Regions from separate parts of the Acidilutibacter cellobiosedens genome, predicted to be linked through region 2. Evidence: riboswitches for the same ligand, from Rfam matches in the RefSeq annotation. Region 2 holds a riboswitch; the other holds the start of a gene.
What was found. A riboswitch is a leader RNA that binds a small molecule or an ion and turns the genes downstream of it on or off. The one in region 2 is predicted to bind FMN.

Region 1 (8,409 bases), 450 kb from region 2:
TTTTCCAGGGAATAATTCATGATTTTAATAATTTACTTTCTACAATTATTGGTGTGTCTCAGATATGTATGTTAAAGAGTCCGAGGGAAGGTCTGAATGAGTATTTTAATACTATATATAAAACTTCATTAGACGGAAAAGCAATACTAAATAAGGTACAAAGCTATATAAGAGGTATTACGGATAACAGGAAAGGTTTTTACAATATAAATAATATAGTTGAAACCAGTATATCAATGGCAAAATATAGGATTAAATCTAAAAAAATAGTGATAAAATCAAGGTTAAATTCGGACAATTTAGTATATTGTAATGAACATGAAATAAGGCAGGTTGTTTTAAATCTTCTTCTCAATTCTATAGATTCCATAGAGGAAGAAGGAGTAGTTACGGTAAGCACCTATAACAGTGGAGGTAACACATGTCTAAGAGTAGAAGATACGGGAGTTGGAATGGATAAATTAACTTTGGGCAGAATATTCGAACCTTATTTTACTACAAAGGGAGATAAAGGAAATGGATTGGGATTGAATATATCGAAACAAATATTAGAAGAACACGATGCTACAATTAAAGTTGAAAGTAAATTAGGGAATGGAAGTAAGTTTACTATAACCTTCACACAGAAAGCAGGCCAAATGTTAGCTGAAAGCAATGCTTTCTATAAAAGGAACACAAAAGTTTTGATAATAGAGGATTCCGATATTATAGGGAGAGAATTGTTAAAATATTTATCTATACTTAATATAAATGGAAAGATTGAAATTGACAAAAATTTAATATTAAAAGAATTATTAGAAAATAAATATGAACTGGTAATATGTAATTTTAATTTATCTAATTTAAATCCTTTAAAGATTTCAGAAGAAATTAAAGAAAAATTTCCCGACATTCCATTTGTATTATTAATGGAAAATTCTGAAATAATAAATGAAAAATATTTGGGAACTGTGGATTTTATCTTGCGCAGGCCTTTTACTACGGAGGAATTAGCCGAAATCATCAGAAAATGTTTAAAAACCAACAAAAATAATGAACATAACGAACATAACATTTGTAACATTTCATAGGATATTATGTTTGTACTACTTACATGGTATAAGATCAAGGACTGAAAATATATTAACAATCAATAATTAATATATTGCTGAATAAAGAAATATTAAATTGGAAAAATTAATAAAAGCTGGATTTTAAATAATTTAAAAAAAATATAATTTATTATTGTATTTTGTAATTATATCTACTATAATAAAATTGTTTATTTGAATGAATAAAAAAGCTTGAATCGCTTTGCAAAAGCCTGAAACTAATGCAACGAAGTTTCAGGCTTTTTATCTGAAAATAGTTGAAAGAAGGTGTTTATCAAGGTGTATAAATTAGATCAAACTCAAACTCCTTTATTTGATGCCCTTATGGAATATGTAAATAATAAGACAATTCCATTTCATGTACCCGGACATAAAAAAGGAATGGGAATGGATAATAAGTTTAAAAATTTTGTGGGGAACAATGTATTGTCTATTGATGTCACTGTATTTAAATTGGTTGATAGTCTTCATCACCCCGAAGGACCTATAAAAAAAGCTCAAGAGCTTGCAGCCGATGCATATGGGGCAGACAGAGCATTTTTTTCGATTAATGGTACTTCAGGTGCAATACAGGCTATGATTTTAAGTGTAGTGTCCCATGGAGATAAGATTATAATACCAAGAAACGTCCATAAATCAGTAACGGCAGGGATAATCTTGAGTGGTGCTGTACCAGTTTACATTCAACCGGAAGTTGATAGAAAAGTCGGATTAGCTTTAGGGGTTACTCCTGAAACTGTTGAGGAAGCTTTAAAGAATAATCCGGATGCTAAGGCAGTATTGATTATAAATCCCACCTATTATGGGGTAGCAGCTGATATTAAAAGGATAGCAGACATAGTCCATTCTTATGATATACCTTTAATAGTAGATGAAGCTCACGGAGCACATTTAGGCTTTAATAATAGATTGCCGATGTCTGCAATATCGGCAGGTGCAGATATGAGTGCTCAAAGTACTCATAAGATAATAGGTTCTTTAACCCAAAGTTCTCTACTTCAAGTCATGGAAAAAAGGGTTGATGTGAATAAGGTTCAACAAGTTATGAACCTTCTGCAAACTACAAGTCCTTCATATATACTTATGGCTTCTTTGGATGTGGCAAGGATGCAAATTGCAACTAAGGGCAAAGAACTTTTGGATAGGGCTATAGATTTAGCAGAATATGCACGAAGGGAAATAAACAAAATTCCGGGACTTTATTGTTTTGGAGATGAAATACTTAAAAAGAAGGGAGTTTATGCTCTTGATCCGACAAAACTTACTATTTCTTGTAGAGAAATGGGGATAACCGGGAATAAATTGGAAAGAATATTAGCGGAAAAATACCATATTCAACTGGAGCTTTCAAATTTGTTCAACGCCTTAGCTGTAGGAAGTTTTGGGGATTCAAAGGAAGGTTTTGATGCATTGATTTCCGCTTTAAAAGAAATTAGCGATGAATACAAGGATTTACCTAAGGAGAACAGAAGAATGCTGGATATACCAGACATTCCTAAACAGATAGTTGCTCCGAGAGAAGCTTTTATGGGAGATAAGACTCCGCTGCCATTACGTGAAAGTATAGGCTGTATAAGCGGGGAATTCTTAATGGCTTATCCTCCTGGGATACCGGTACTTTGCCCAGGAGAAGTGATAACACCTGATATTATAGACTATGTAGAGGATATGAAAGATGCCGGACTTTATGTACAGGGAACGGAAGATCCGGATGTTAATTATATAAGAATATTGAATGTTTGATATTGACACTGATTATAATTGGATATATAATGTTTCTTGAATTGGATATTAGTCTTCAGGGCAAGGTGTGAGTCCTTACCGGTGGTTACAGCCCACGCGCCGAAATTTTTTGGCTGACTTGGTGAAAGTCCGAGGCCGACAGTTAGAGTCTGGATGGAAGAAGATCAATTTTATCTAATATTTTAATTAGATTTATTTACCCTGAGGATTTATCTTCAGGGTTTTTTAAATTCCTGAAGAAATATAAATCTATGGAGGAATTTAATTATGGAGATTAAAAAACAAAAAATCAATACGAAGGTTTTAGTAAAAGTCGGGATACTATCGGCGATTTCTTTTTTGTTAATGATAGCGGAATTCCCCTTGTGGTTTGCGCCTGGATTTTTGAAAATGGATCTAAGTGAAATTCCTGCTTTGTTGGGAGCCTTTGCTCTGGGTCCTGTGGCAGGAATCCTGATAGAATTTATGAAGAATGTCCTATTTATTGCTATCAGAGGAAGTAACAGCATGATGGTAGGAGAAATTGCAAATTTTATGGTAGGGAGTATATTTGTTTATATATCCGGAATCGTATATGTTAAAAATAAAAGTAGAAAGAATGCAATAATAGGCATGATTTTGGGGACAATAGCTATGACTGTTTTTATGTCCATAGCAAATTATTATGTGATGATACCTTTCTATGCTAAATTATATGGAATGAATTTAGATAGTATTGTATCTATGGGCACCGCATTAAATAGCAACATAACCGATTTTAAATCTCTTATTGCATATTCTATAGTTCCCTTTAATTTATTCAAAGGGGCTGTAGTTACACTTATAACTGTACTCTTGTATAAACGAGTGTCGCCGATACTTCATAAATAGGTGGCTTAGAAAATAATGGAGATATTAAAACTATCTCTATTATTTTTTTTATATAGCTTAAAAAAATAGTTAATGTTATAATTATTATGGTTTATTATAGTAGAAAGGCTGGTATTATGATTAAATATATATCACATGATTTGAAGGATACAGAAAAATTAGGGTTAAAATTAGGTAAGATACTTAAAAAGGGAGATTTTATAAATCTTTCCGGAGACTTGGGGACAGGAAAAACAACTTTAACTAAAAGTATAGGTAAAGGTCTTGGAGTATCAGAGTATATTACAAGCCCTACTTTTAATTTAATTAATGAGTATAATGGAAGACTTCGATTATACCATTTTGATGTATACAGGCTTAAAAGTCCTGAAGAAATGTTTGATCTTGGATATGAAGAATATTTTTATTCCGATGGAGTCACCATAATAGAATGGGGAAATAATATAGTAGATATGCTCCCTAAAGAAAGGCTTGATATATATATGGATGTAGGAATAAATGATAATGAAAGAAAAATATTTATTAACGGGAAAGGGAAAAGGTATATTGAAATGGAAGAGGAGCTGAAAAGAATTGAAAATATTATCTATTGATACATCCACTGTAGTAGCTACTTGTGCTATATTAGATGAAGAAAAAGTATTGGGAGAGTTTTCTTTAAATCAGCAAGTAACCCATTCTGAAAATCTTATTCCTATGATTAAAGAAATGATGGATGGTTTGAATTTAAATATTAAGGATATAGATTTTTTTGCAGGTGCGGTAGGACCAGGTTCCTTTACCGGGATTAGAATAGGAATTGCAACTATTAAGGGCTTTGCTCATGTGACGAAAAAAAAAGTAATAGGAGTATCCACTTTAGAAGGCTTGGCCTTTAATGTTCCCTATGCAAAGATAATTATTCCGATGATAGATGGAAGAAGAAACAGGGTATATACAGGTATATATGGTTGGGAAAAGGGTAAACTTTTAAGTATGGGAAATGAAACAATTATAGATATTGATGATTTTTTAAGAAATCTTGATATAGGTTTTGAAAAAATAGTTTTTAATGGAGATGGTGCTTTAAAATATAAAGAAAAAATAATGAATATACTTAAGGAGAGAGCAATTTTTTCTCCAATAAATTTGAATATGCCGAGAGCTTCCGGAATAGGAGAATTGGCAATGGTTAAAATAAATGAAGGAAAAGCGGTTGATTGTTATAGTTTAGTTCCTAAATATTTAAGAGAAGCTCAGGCTCAAATGGATCTTATTAAAAGAGGGTATTGAATGATATGGATATAAAGGTTAGAAATATGGAAGAGAAGGATATAGACAGTGTACTGAAAATAGAAAAAGAGTCTTTTTCTGTTCCTTGGTCAAGAGATTCTTTTGTTTTGGAAGTTACAAAGAATATGCTTGCAAAGTATATAGTAGCTGAATTAGATGGAAAAACAGTAGGGTATGGAGGAATATGGCTTATAATAGATGAAGGACATGTGACAAATATAGCCGTTGCTAAGGATTACAGAGGATTGGGAATAGGGAATAAAATAGTAGAAGGTATTATAAAAATATGTGCAGACAGAAATATAAGATCAATAACTTTGGAAGTGAGAAAATCTAATAATATAGCGCAAAATTTATATAAAAAATACGGATTTAAAGGTTATGGCATTCGTTCCAGATATTATTCAGATAATAATGAAGATGCGATAATAATGTGGAAAAGCATAGAAGATTAATTAGAGGTGAAGAAATGACAAAAGATATTATTACATTATCCATAGAAACGTCATGTGACGAAACGTCATGTGCAGTTGTTAAAAATGGTAGGGAAGTTCTTTCCAATATCATATCATCCCAGATAGAAATTCATAGACCTTTTGGGGGAGTAGTACCGGAGATTGCATCAAGAAAACATATTGAAAATATAGATATTATTGTAGAAGAAGCGTTAAATGAAGCCAGAATCGGTTTTGAAGATGTGGATTTAGTTGGAGTGACTAAAGGTCCGGGGCTTGTAGGAGCATTGCTTGTAGGCATATCAAGTGCAAAAGCAGTAGCATATGCGTTGGACAAACCTTTCATAGGTGTTAATCATATAGAAGGGCATATATGTGCTAACTATATCGAACATAAGGATTTAGAGCCTCCTTTTACTTGTTTGGTAGTCTCGGGAGGGCACACTTATTTGGCTCAGGCCGATTCTTATACGGAATATGAAATAGTAGGAAGAACAAGAGATGATGCTGCCGGAGAAGCGTTCGACAAAGTGGCAAGAGCATTGGGCCTTGATTATCCAGGAGGACCTTTAATAGATAAATTTGCAATGAAAGGGGATAAAGCTGCTTGTGATTTTCCGAGAGTTTATTTAGATGATAAAACTTATGATTTTAGTTTTAGCGGATTAAAAACAGCAGTACTTAATTATTTACACCATAAAGAGCAACTTGAGGAAGAAATAGTAATTGAAGATGTGGCCGCAAGTTTTCAGCAAGCTGTAATTGAAGTCCTTGTGAAAAAATCCATAAGATTAGCAAAGGAAAGAAAAAGTTCAACTATAGTTATGGCAGGGGGAGTGGCAGCTAATGAAGGCCTCAGAAGTTTGATGGGAAAAAGATGTAAAGAAGAGGGAATAGAATTGAAATATCCTTCTAAAATATTGTGTACAGATAATGGTGCAATGATAGGATCTGCTGCATATTTTAATTATATTGAGGGACATTTGTCTCCTTTAGATATGAACGTAGTTCCGAATTTGGAATTGGGATATAAATAATCAACAAAAAAATGCGTTTTTTCCACATAGTTTGACAAAAAAAATTTTACTTACTGTGGACAATGTGGAAATGATAAAAATATATTTATTTTAACCAAAAATAATTGTGGATAATGTTGTGGATAATGTGAATAACTTGTGGATTATTTGGGGAAAATATATTTTTATTTTATTCCTCTGTTAAATTTATCAATTGTTCATATAATTTTTCTGATTTTAGTTTTGCAGCTTCTCTTGCTTTAGTTAATTCTACAATTTTGTTGGGGTTTTCATATATTTCAACTTTACACATCTCTTGATCTATTAGATTGATTTTTTCTTCCTCATTGCTAATCATCTCTTCAATTTGCAGGAGCTGACACTTTTTTTCTCTTTCTCTTTCTTTTTTTCCTCTTTCTTTTTTCCTTTGGATTTTAATTTGTGTTTTGTTGATAATATTATATTTGTCCTCATCAGTGTTTTTTTCTTTTTTCTTTTGAATATAGTAATCAAAGTTTCCTAAATATTCGGCAATGCCTTTTTCGGATAATTGCAATATTTTGTTGACGGTTTTATTTAGAAAATATCTGTCATGGGATATAACAAACAAAGTTCCTTCATAATTTATTAATGCTTCTTCCAAAACTTCCTTTGAATCAATATCCAAATGATTTGTAGGCTCGTCCATCATCAAGAAGTTGGATTTAGATAACATAAGTTTTAATATTGCCAATCTGCTTCTTTCTCCCCCGCTTAATTCGTTGATTTCTTTAAAAATATCGTCCCCTATAAATAAGAATTGACCTAAGAGAGTTCTTATCTGCCAATGATCTAAATCCGGATGTTCATCCCATATTTCATCTATTATACTTTTTTCTGTATTTAATTTTTGTTGTTCTTGATCAAAATAACCGATATTTACATGATGTCCAAGAATGATTTCTCCTTCGTCGTGGGGAATTTCTCCAAGGATTGTTTTAAATAAGGTGGTTTTCCCGACTCCGTTGGGACCGATAAGGCCTACCTTTTCTCCTCTGTAAACATTAAAGTTTATATTTTCAAAGATAACATTTTCGCTAAAAGATTTTTTTAAATTCTCTACTTTTAGCACTTCTCTTCCGCTAATTATCTTCGGCACAAAAGTAATCCTTGCTTTTTTTGCATCTGTTTTGGGTTTAGGCATTTTTTTAATTTTCTCTAATATTTTTTGTCTGCTTTGAGCCTGCCTTATATATCTTTTTCCTCCATAACTCATAAATCTCCGTATAATTTCTTCCTGCCTTTCTATTTCCTTTTTCTGATCTTCATAATTCTTTTTAAGCAGTTCTAAATCCTTAATTCTTTTTTTCATAAATTCCGTATAATTACCCTTATAAATATCTATCTTTAAGTTTTCAAGAAGAAATATTTTATCTATCACATTATCAAGAAAATATCTATCATGAGATATGATGAGAGCAGCGCCTTTATATTCCTTTAGAAATTTTTCCAACCAATCTATCGCTTCTATATCCAAATGATTGGTCGGTTCATCTAATAATAAAATATCAGGTTTTTCAAGGAGAAGTTTAGCAAGGGAAAGCCTTGCCTTTTGTCCTCCGCTTAATTTATTGACCTCTTTATCCATATCTTCATGGGAAAATCCCAGCCCGTCTAAAACTCTTCGGATTTCATTTTTAAAGCCATAGCCATTGTGATTTGAGAATTCTTCCAACAAAAAAGAATATTCTTCCATTAATTTATGAAGATAATTTGACTCCTTATTTTGGCTATTATTACTTATTTCTTCTTCCATCATTCTTAATTTTTTTTCTGTCTGAATTAAATCTTCAAATACACTGCTGCATTCATCAAATAATGTTTTATTGCTATTAATATTTATATTTTGTTTTAAATATCCTATTCTTAAACCCTTCTGAATATATATATCTCCTATATCTTTGGAAGTTTCACCGGACAATA
Region 2 (8,409 bases):
ATTAATTTCTTTCGGGAATGGGTATAATTGAGATAAAGTACAACACATATTAATTTAGCAGATATCTGTGATTTAATCTAAAACGATTTGTTCCTGTATCACTTAAATCAAAAAAAGAATCGACAAGTCTGTTATAAAGAAAGAAATTAAGAATTAAAAAGGAGGATTTGAAATGTTTAAACAAATAGAATTAAGTTATGGGTTTGGAGCCCTTGAACCACATATTGACAAATTGACAATGATTACACATTATAGTAAGCATCATGCTACTTATACGGCAAATTTAAATGCTGCAGTTGAGAAGGTGCCGGAACTGTCTGGTAAAAGCATTGAAGAAATTTTAAAAAACCTTGATGTTATCGCTGATACCACACTAAGAACTGCAATAAGAAATAATGGCGGAGGGTTTTACAACCATAACCTGTATTTTAGTACAATATCTCCTAATGGCGGAGGAAACCCCAGGGGAGAGCTGGAAAAAAAGATCAAAGAGGACTTCGGCAGTGTAGAAGATATGCGTATGCATCTTTCTGCTGCTGCAATAAGCCGGTTCGGTTCAGGCTGGGCATGGCTTAGTACAGATAAGGATGGAAAGCTTAATGTCAGCTCTTCTCCTAACCAGGATAATCCACTCATAGAGGACAGTAGTTTTATACCGATTCTGGGAATAGATGTGTGGGAACATGCATATTATCTTAAATATAAAAATCTCCGTCCAGACTACGTAAAGGCCTTTTGGAATGTAGTTGATTGGAATGCAGTGAGTAGGCTTTATGACTATGTGATTGCAGGATAAAATACTTTTTAAAAAGAGCTTTCATTGAAACAATGATATATTAAGCCCATTTTACTGAAAGCATATTTTAAGGTAATTAGAGCTTTCCTCTCAGATTCTAAACAAAAACATTTCGAGTTTTTATTTAAATAAACTCGAAATGTTTTCGTTTTATATTATAGATTAAGAATTTTACAAATTCTATAATATTAAGTTTAAATTATATTTTAAGTTTATTTTCTCAGTCTGTAAAATTATAAACTATAAATTATCAATTATTAATTCAAAAAATATCACCTTGAATTTTTATTATTAAATAAAAACAATGTACTAATCCTTTAGCAAAGGAGATATTCTCTTATATAGCAAAAATGTTACCAAGGCATTTACAGTTCCTTTTAATAAATTAAATGGCACCACTGTATATATAATCATTGTTTTTAAATCCACAACCCGAGAGCTTATGGCACTGCCCATTTCAATTATCTTTTCTATAGGAATCATTACTTTGCCATACAACGGAAATATAATATAATAATTGCTTAATGAAGCCAATAGAGTCATAAACAAAATTCCGACAACCAAACTCAAGATAGCTCTATGAATTGTTTTGCTTTTACGGTATATAATTGATGATGCTAAAACAAAAGATGAACCGATAATAAAGTTGGTAAGCTCTCCAATACCTCCGGTAGTACTACCTTCTATTAGCATGTTCAACAAATTTTTTAATAGTGATACGATTACACCAGAAATTGGACCCATAGCAAATCCTGATATTAAAACAGGCACATCGCTTATATCAAGTTTCATAAAACCTGGAGCCATAAACACTACCGGAACCTTAAAAAACATTAAACCTACGGCTACTGCAGCCAACATGGCAATTCTGACAATATTCTTAGTATTTACATTCATCCTTGTTTTTTTATAACTTCTCATATAAATCCCTCCAAAATAATATTTTTGTCAGGGCATAAAAATACCCCAAATCTTTGGGGCATATAAAATAGCTCTTAATTTAAGCCATCTTCTTCCATTCAGACTATAACTGCCGGTTTCGGAATTTCACCGAATCAGCCGTAAAAACGGTTCGCGGACTGTCACCGCCGGTGAGGAATTTCACCCCGCCCTGAAGATTTCTTTACATATATATTATATTAAGTTAATAAAAAAAACAATAGAATAATTCTAATTTCCGGAGTGTTGCTAAAGTTTATACTTCCAGTATATCTAAAGCTTTAGATATAATATTTTCCTCCGTTAATCCATACTTTTCATACAATTCATCAGACTTTCCCGATTCTCCGAAGGTATCGTCTACGCTAACCGGCTTTATATTACACGGATATTTATCCACAACCACTTCCGATATAGCACTATACAGACCACCATATTTAAAATGGTCTTCTGCTACAACTATGCCTTTAATTTTCTTTGCGTCTGCAAAATTAGTTCTATATCTAAAGGTTTTATTGTCGGCATTTCTATGACTTTCGTGCTTATTCCCTTTATATTCAGCTTTTCTGATGCAAAGGGCTATTTTCTTTAACTGTGTTAATTTCTCTTTATTCATTGCAACCTCCTGTATTTAAATAAAAGGTAGAAAAATCTACCTTTTATTTTATAAACAACTTCACAATATTGCCTAATATAATACCTACTACTCCAAAATCAGCATCACTAAAAGTAGTGTTGGCAAATCCTAAATTTCCCAATACCGGCATCAACAATACCGGCAAGAATGTTATCAGAAGTCCATGAGCAAAAGAGCCCCAGAAAGCCCCTCTTTTACCTCCTGTTGCGTTACCGAATACTCCAGCCGTTGCGCCACAGAAAAAATGAGGAACGACTCCAGGCAATATTATTGTAGTTTTTAATCCAATCAATATTAACATTCCAACTATACCACCTAAAAAGCTCGATAGGAATCCGATTAATACCGCATTAGACGCATACGGGAATACTACAGGGCAATCCAATGCCGGTTTTGCATCAGGTACCAATTTTTCCGATATACCTCTAAATGCAGGTACTATCTCCGCCAATATTAGCCTTACACCCTGAAGTATTATATATACTCCTCCTGCAAAGGTTATAGCCTGTAGTACGGCAAATAAAATGTAGTTTTGTCCCCCGCTCAATGTATTTATAAATTTATGCCCAGAAGCAATAGCAACTATGATATACAGTACGCCCATTACTAAAGATATGGCTACGGAACTGTCACGCATGAAACCAAGCTTTTGAGAAAATTCCATTTCCTCTGTGGATTTGGAATTCTTACCTAACACCTTTCCTACCCAAGCAGATAGTACGTATCCAACGGTACCAAAATGTCCAAAGGCTACATCATCAGTACCGGTAATCTTTCGCATAGTCGGCTGAGCAATTGCAGGGAAAAACGCCATAACAAATCCAAGTATTATTGAACCTACTATTATAAGGGTAACTCCTTCTAAACCTCCGACTACAAGAATCACGGATATCATAGCTGCCATATATAATGTATGATGTCCGGTTAAAAATATATATTTAAGTTTTGTATATCTGGCTATAAGTATATTAGCTAACATCCCAAAGGCCATTATCAGAGCTGTACTGGTCCCATAGGTCTCTAAAGCCAAAGCTACTACAGCTTCATTGTGAGGCACTACCCCCTGTACATTAAAGGCCTCTTGAAATATAGTTCCAAAATAACCTAAGGATTTTTCGGCAATTCCTGCTCCTCCGCTTAGTACTAAGAATCCTAAGACCGTTTTAATTGTCCCCTTCAATGTATCAGAAGCTGATTTCTTCTGTAATATTAAACCAATAAGTGCTATTAGTCCAACCAAAATTGCAGGCACACTTAATATGTCCAAAATCAGTTTTAACATTAAATAACCCCCTTTGTTATATTTTTTACTAAATCATGCCTTTCCCTTTTAACATTAACGTCAATTTATCCCTCAGTTCATTCATATCAATCATATTATTTAATAAGATGGTATCTCCGAGAGGTTTCAAATTGTTGGCTATATCCCTTGTACCAACAAATATATCTGCACCGGATGCAGAAGCAGATGACAAATCAGAATGGCTCACTTCTATACCCTTTATCCCTAATTCATTTAGTACTTTTTTGATATTCATCTCTATCATAAAGCTGCTGCCAAGACCTGTACTGCAACATACTAAAATCTTCTTCATGTTTTCACCTCCTTCCGAATTTCTTATAAATCTGTTACTTTGAATATTTGTAGATTATATCCAATACATCATCCTTCGTTGTTGAAGATATAATTTTATTAATGTCATTATCATTCATGAATAATTCCATCAATTGAGATAAAGCCTCCAAGTGGCTTTTATTATCTATTGCGCCGAAAGTAATTATGAGTTTTACCGGGTCATTAGTTTTATTGCCGAAATTTATTCCTTCTTTTAAAGTAGTCAAACTCATACATAGCTGATTAACTCCGTCCTCCGGTCGAGCATGAGCTAAGACGATTCCGGGGCCTATTACCATATAAGGTCCATTTTCTTTAAAGCTTTCAAATATCGCTTCAGTATAACTTTCTTCAATAAATCCTTTATCAATCAAATTTTGAGTTCCCTTTCTTATAGCCTCCTTCCAATCTTTACATTCAACCTTTAGTTCGATTACATCCCTTTTAAGCAGATCTTTTAACATAAAAGTTCCCCTTTCATAAAGTATAGATTTTCTATATTACTTTATCTCGTACAAAAGTTCATATTAGATGAAGAACAATATATTCCATATCTTTTTCAGATACAGTTATGATGAACTTTTTCTCAATTCTCTCTACAACTTTCCTGGATATTTTATATTCCTCTGTATTCTGAATATATTCATAATTTATATTGAAAATGTATATTTCCCCCTTTAACTGCATTCTTTTTATCATTATTGAGATATGTATCATTAAACCGGTATATGCCTTGCCACTAACTTTTCTGTTTAAATTATTTTCTGTATAATTTTTTAGTCTGATTTTTATGATAATAAGCATTACCTGTACAAACTAATGTACATATACCAGTACCAATTAAAACGATTAAATAGTTAATTGATAAAAAAATAAACAGAGAGCACTGAAAAAATATTTTTTCAGTGCTCTCTATTTATCCCTTACATATAAAGTTTTGATTTCAGTTCTGCATTTTTATGTATTCATCATAATTATGCAGCAGCTTGACTTTTAATCTTTTTCACAAAATGTCTGTAATAAAATATAAATAAAACAGATGTCACAATCCAACTAAGAGGATAACTAAAAACAACGGTCTTAATATCCGGCTTGATCGGAACTGCACAAAATATCCAAACAATCCTCAGCCCGCAAACTCCAAGACAAGTAATGAGCATCGGAACTAATGAATTCCCCATTCCACGCAAGGCACCGGACAATATTTCTATAAATACAAATGTAAAATAAGTCGGCACCAAAAATCTTAAAATTTCCATCCCCTTTTCAATGACTGCTGTATCTGCCGTAAACATCAAATATATATATTGCCCGGCAAAATACAGCACCATACTTAAAATAACGGCTGAAAGCATACACATACTCAAACATTGGCGGACTCCTTTTTTAACACGGTCCATCTTTTCAGCCCCGTAATTCTGTCCCACAAAGGTTGTTATTGATACTCCAAATGCACCCATCATCATCCAAAATAATCCGTCAATTTTACTGAATGCCGTCCATGCAGCCACAGTATCAGTACCAAATGAATTTATGCATACTTGAATAGCCATATTTGCTATACTGTACATAACTGACTGCAATCCTGCCGGTAAACCTATTTTAAAAATTTGATCAAGTTTATCTCCATGTATCTTTATATTGTTAAATTGAATTTGATAGGATTCATCTGTTTTTGACAAGGCCAAAAGTATCAGCACAGCACTTACGCACTGTGACAAAACAGTAGCTATTGCAACACCATGAACTCCCCATCCAAATACTATAACAAACAATAAATCCAGTACTATATTTACAAAGCAGCTTACGATCAAAAAATATAAAGGACGCTTAGAATCTCCCACTGCACGGAGAATTCCGGAACCCATATTATATATCAAGTTTGCTATCATACCCGTAAAATATATTCGTATATAAATTATTGAATATTCAATGACATCGGACGGTGTATTCATAGCCCTTAATGCAATTGGGGATGCTAAAAACCCCACTACCATGATAAAAGCTCCTCCTATTACTGCCATGCCTATAGCGGTATGAACGGCAGTGTTTAAATCTTCACGTTTTTTGGCACCGTAATACTGTGAGATAATGACTGTCGCTCCGGAAGATATCCCAACAAAAAAATTAACCAATAAATTTATAAGTGTGCCGGTTGTTCCCCCCACTGCCGATAATGCTTCTTTGCCGACAAATCTTCCCACAACTATAGCATCGACTGTATTATACAGTTGCTGAAAGAAAGTCCCGAATAAAATCGGAAAAAAGAAAATCAGTATTTGTTGCCAAATTACACCTTCCGCAAGATTATATTTATTTACTGTGTCATGCTTCATCTTATCTGCTCCAAATTTAAATTTCTCACTATTTTCTGATAGTATATCAATTATTCGCTTTTGTCAATATCATTGACATACCATATAATATCTATTAACAAGGGGCAGGTGGAACCACTGAAAATTAGCCTTTTTCAATGGTTTCACCTGCCCCTTTATCAAAACATTCATATCATGTAGCTCTTATTTTGTATAATAATACATAAATAAGAGCTATATTATATTTATGAGGGTATGCTATTAATAATAGAGTACGAAGTTTTATACTAAATAGCACGCAACATAATGATCTCTTCCTACCTCTTTCAATTCAGGCGCCTTTTCTCTGCAAATATCTTTTACATACCTGCATCTGCTTGCAAATTTACAGCCCGGCTTAGTATTTATCGGACTTGGAACTTCTCCTTCCAATTTAATTCTCTTCCTCTTTTCTTCAATGCCCGGATCCGGTATGTTTATGGCTGATATTAAAGCCTGAGTATAGGGATGTAAAGGTTTCTTGTACAAATTTGTATTTTCAGATATTTCAACTATGGACCCCAAATACATAACGCCTACTCTGTCCGAAATATGTTTTACCATGGCTAAATCATGTGATATAAACAAGTATGTTAATCCTAAATTCTCCTGTAAGTGTATAAGCAAGTTTACTATTTGAGCTTGAATGGAAACATCCAGCGCCGAAATAGGCTCATCACATACAATAAATTCCGGTTCTACCGCAAGAGCACGTGCTATCCCTATTCTTTGTTTTTGCCCTCCCGAAAGTTCGTGGGGATACCTCAGGGCATGCTCGTTGTTTAATCCTACTAATCCCAATAGTTCATGTATTTTTTCGGTACGCTCTTTTTCACTATAGGATTGATGGACATCCATTCCTTCCCCTATAATATCTCCTATTGTCATCCTTGGATCCAATGAAGCATAGGGGTCCTGAAATATAATTTGCGCCCTTTTCTTAAATTTTAATTTTTCATCCTTCTTTAGTTGGTGGACATTTTCACCATCGTATATTACGGAACCGGCGGTAATATTATACAATCCTATAATGCTTCTGCCGCAGGTGGTCTTCCCGCATCCCGATTCCCCTACTAAACCTAAGGTTTCTCCCCTCTTTATGGAAAAGCTGACATCATCAACCGCTTTTAATACCGATTTCTTGCCAACATTAAAATATTTTTTTAAATTGCTGACTTGGATTAATTCTTCATGCATGTTAACCATTATTGAGCCCTCCTTAAAAGATCCGGTTTCTCAATCCTTGGCGCGGAAGGATGCTTCAACCAGCATGTTACACTGTGGTTTTCACTTATCTCGGTTTTCGGAGGCATTTTCTCTCTGCATATCCCCATGCAATACCTGCATCGGGAAGCAAAAGGACAGCCTTCCAACGGTAACAATAAATCAGGCGGAGTTCCTCCCAGTGAATACAACTCCTTTTTACTCTCTATATCCAATCTCGGAACCGAACTCAAAAGAGCCCATGTATACGGATGTTCTCCTTCATAAAAAATTTCCTCCGTCGTACCTTCCTCAATTATTTGTCCTGCATAGATAACATTTATTCTGTCAGCAAAGTTTGCCACAACACCTAAGTCATGGGTTACCAAGATTATGGCCGTATTCATGGTACTCTGAAGATTTTTCAATAATTCCAAAATCTGAGCCTGTATCGTTACATCAAGGGCAGTGGTAGGCTCGTCTGCTATAAGTATCTTCGGATTGCATGCAAGGGCCATGGCTATCATTACCCTCTGCCTCATTCCTCCCGAAAATTCATGAGGGTAATTATTGATTCTTTCCTTAGGCTCAGGTATATTGACCGTTTCCAGCATTTTAGCGGCTCTGTCCAAAGATTCTTTTTTATTAAGTTTGTTATGAATTTTCAAACTTTCCGCTATCTGATCTCCGATTTTCATAGTAGGATTCAAGGATGTCATGGGATCCTGAAATATCATACTGATTTCTGCCCCTCTTAACTTCTTCAATCTTTCTTTAGACATATTCAGTACTTCTTCTCCATCGAATTTAACGGAGGAACCCTCCTTTATATCTCCCGGAGGCTCCGGATTCAATCTCATCAATG

Region 1: it holds a riboswitch for FMN, as region 2 does, so the genes downstream of both, EQM13_RS03780 (ECF transporter S component) here and EQM13_RS01725 (ECF transporter S component) in region 2, are expected to answer to the same signal.

The regions. Positions count from the first base shown of each region.
Region 1 covers NZ_CP035282.1:796,525-804,933, forward strand. Annotated here, with positions in the region: gene EQM13_RS03770 (ATP-binding response regulator) at 1-1,070, shown strand, start outside; gene EQM13_RS03775 (aminotransferase class I/II-fold pyridoxal phosphate-dependent enzyme) at 1,371-2,834, shown strand; FMN riboswitch at 2,882-3,003, shown strand; gene EQM13_RS03780 (ECF transporter S component) at 3,102-3,704, shown strand; gene tsaE (tRNA (adenosine(37)-N6)-threonylcarbamoyltransferase complex ATPase subunit type 1 TsaE) at 3,821-4,297, shown strand; gene tsaB (tRNA (adenosine(37)-N6)-threonylcarbamoyltransferase complex dimerization subunit type 1 TsaB) at 4,278-4,976, shown strand; gene rimI (ribosomal protein S18-alanine N-acetyltransferase) at 4,982-5,431, shown strand; gene tsaD (tRNA (adenosine(37)-N6)-threonylcarbamoyltransferase complex transferase subunit TsaD) at 5,446-6,468, shown strand; gene EQM13_RS03800 (ABC-F family ATP-binding cassette domain-containing protein) at 6,638-8,409, opposite strand, start outside.
Region 2 covers NZ_CP035282.1:342,643-351,051, reverse strand. Annotated here, with positions in the region: gene EQM13_RS01730 (superoxide dismutase) at 173-796, shown strand; gene EQM13_RS01725 (ECF transporter S component) at 1,106-1,717, opposite strand; FMN riboswitch at 1,800-1,919, opposite strand; gene EQM13_RS18425 (transketolase C-terminal domain-containing protein) at 1,992-2,351, opposite strand; gene EQM13_RS01715 (PTS ascorbate transporter subunit IIC) at 2,395-3,654, opposite strand; gene EQM13_RS01710 (PTS sugar transporter subunit IIB) at 3,683-3,967, opposite strand; gene EQM13_RS01705 (PTS sugar transporter subunit IIA) at 4,002-4,451, opposite strand; gene EQM13_RS01700 (PRD domain-containing protein) at 4,510-4,791, opposite strand; gene EQM13_RS01695 (MATE family efflux transporter) at 4,962-6,323, opposite strand; gene EQM13_RS01690 (ABC transporter ATP-binding protein) at 6,585-7,547, opposite strand; gene EQM13_RS01685 (ABC transporter ATP-binding protein) at 7,547-8,409, opposite strand, start outside.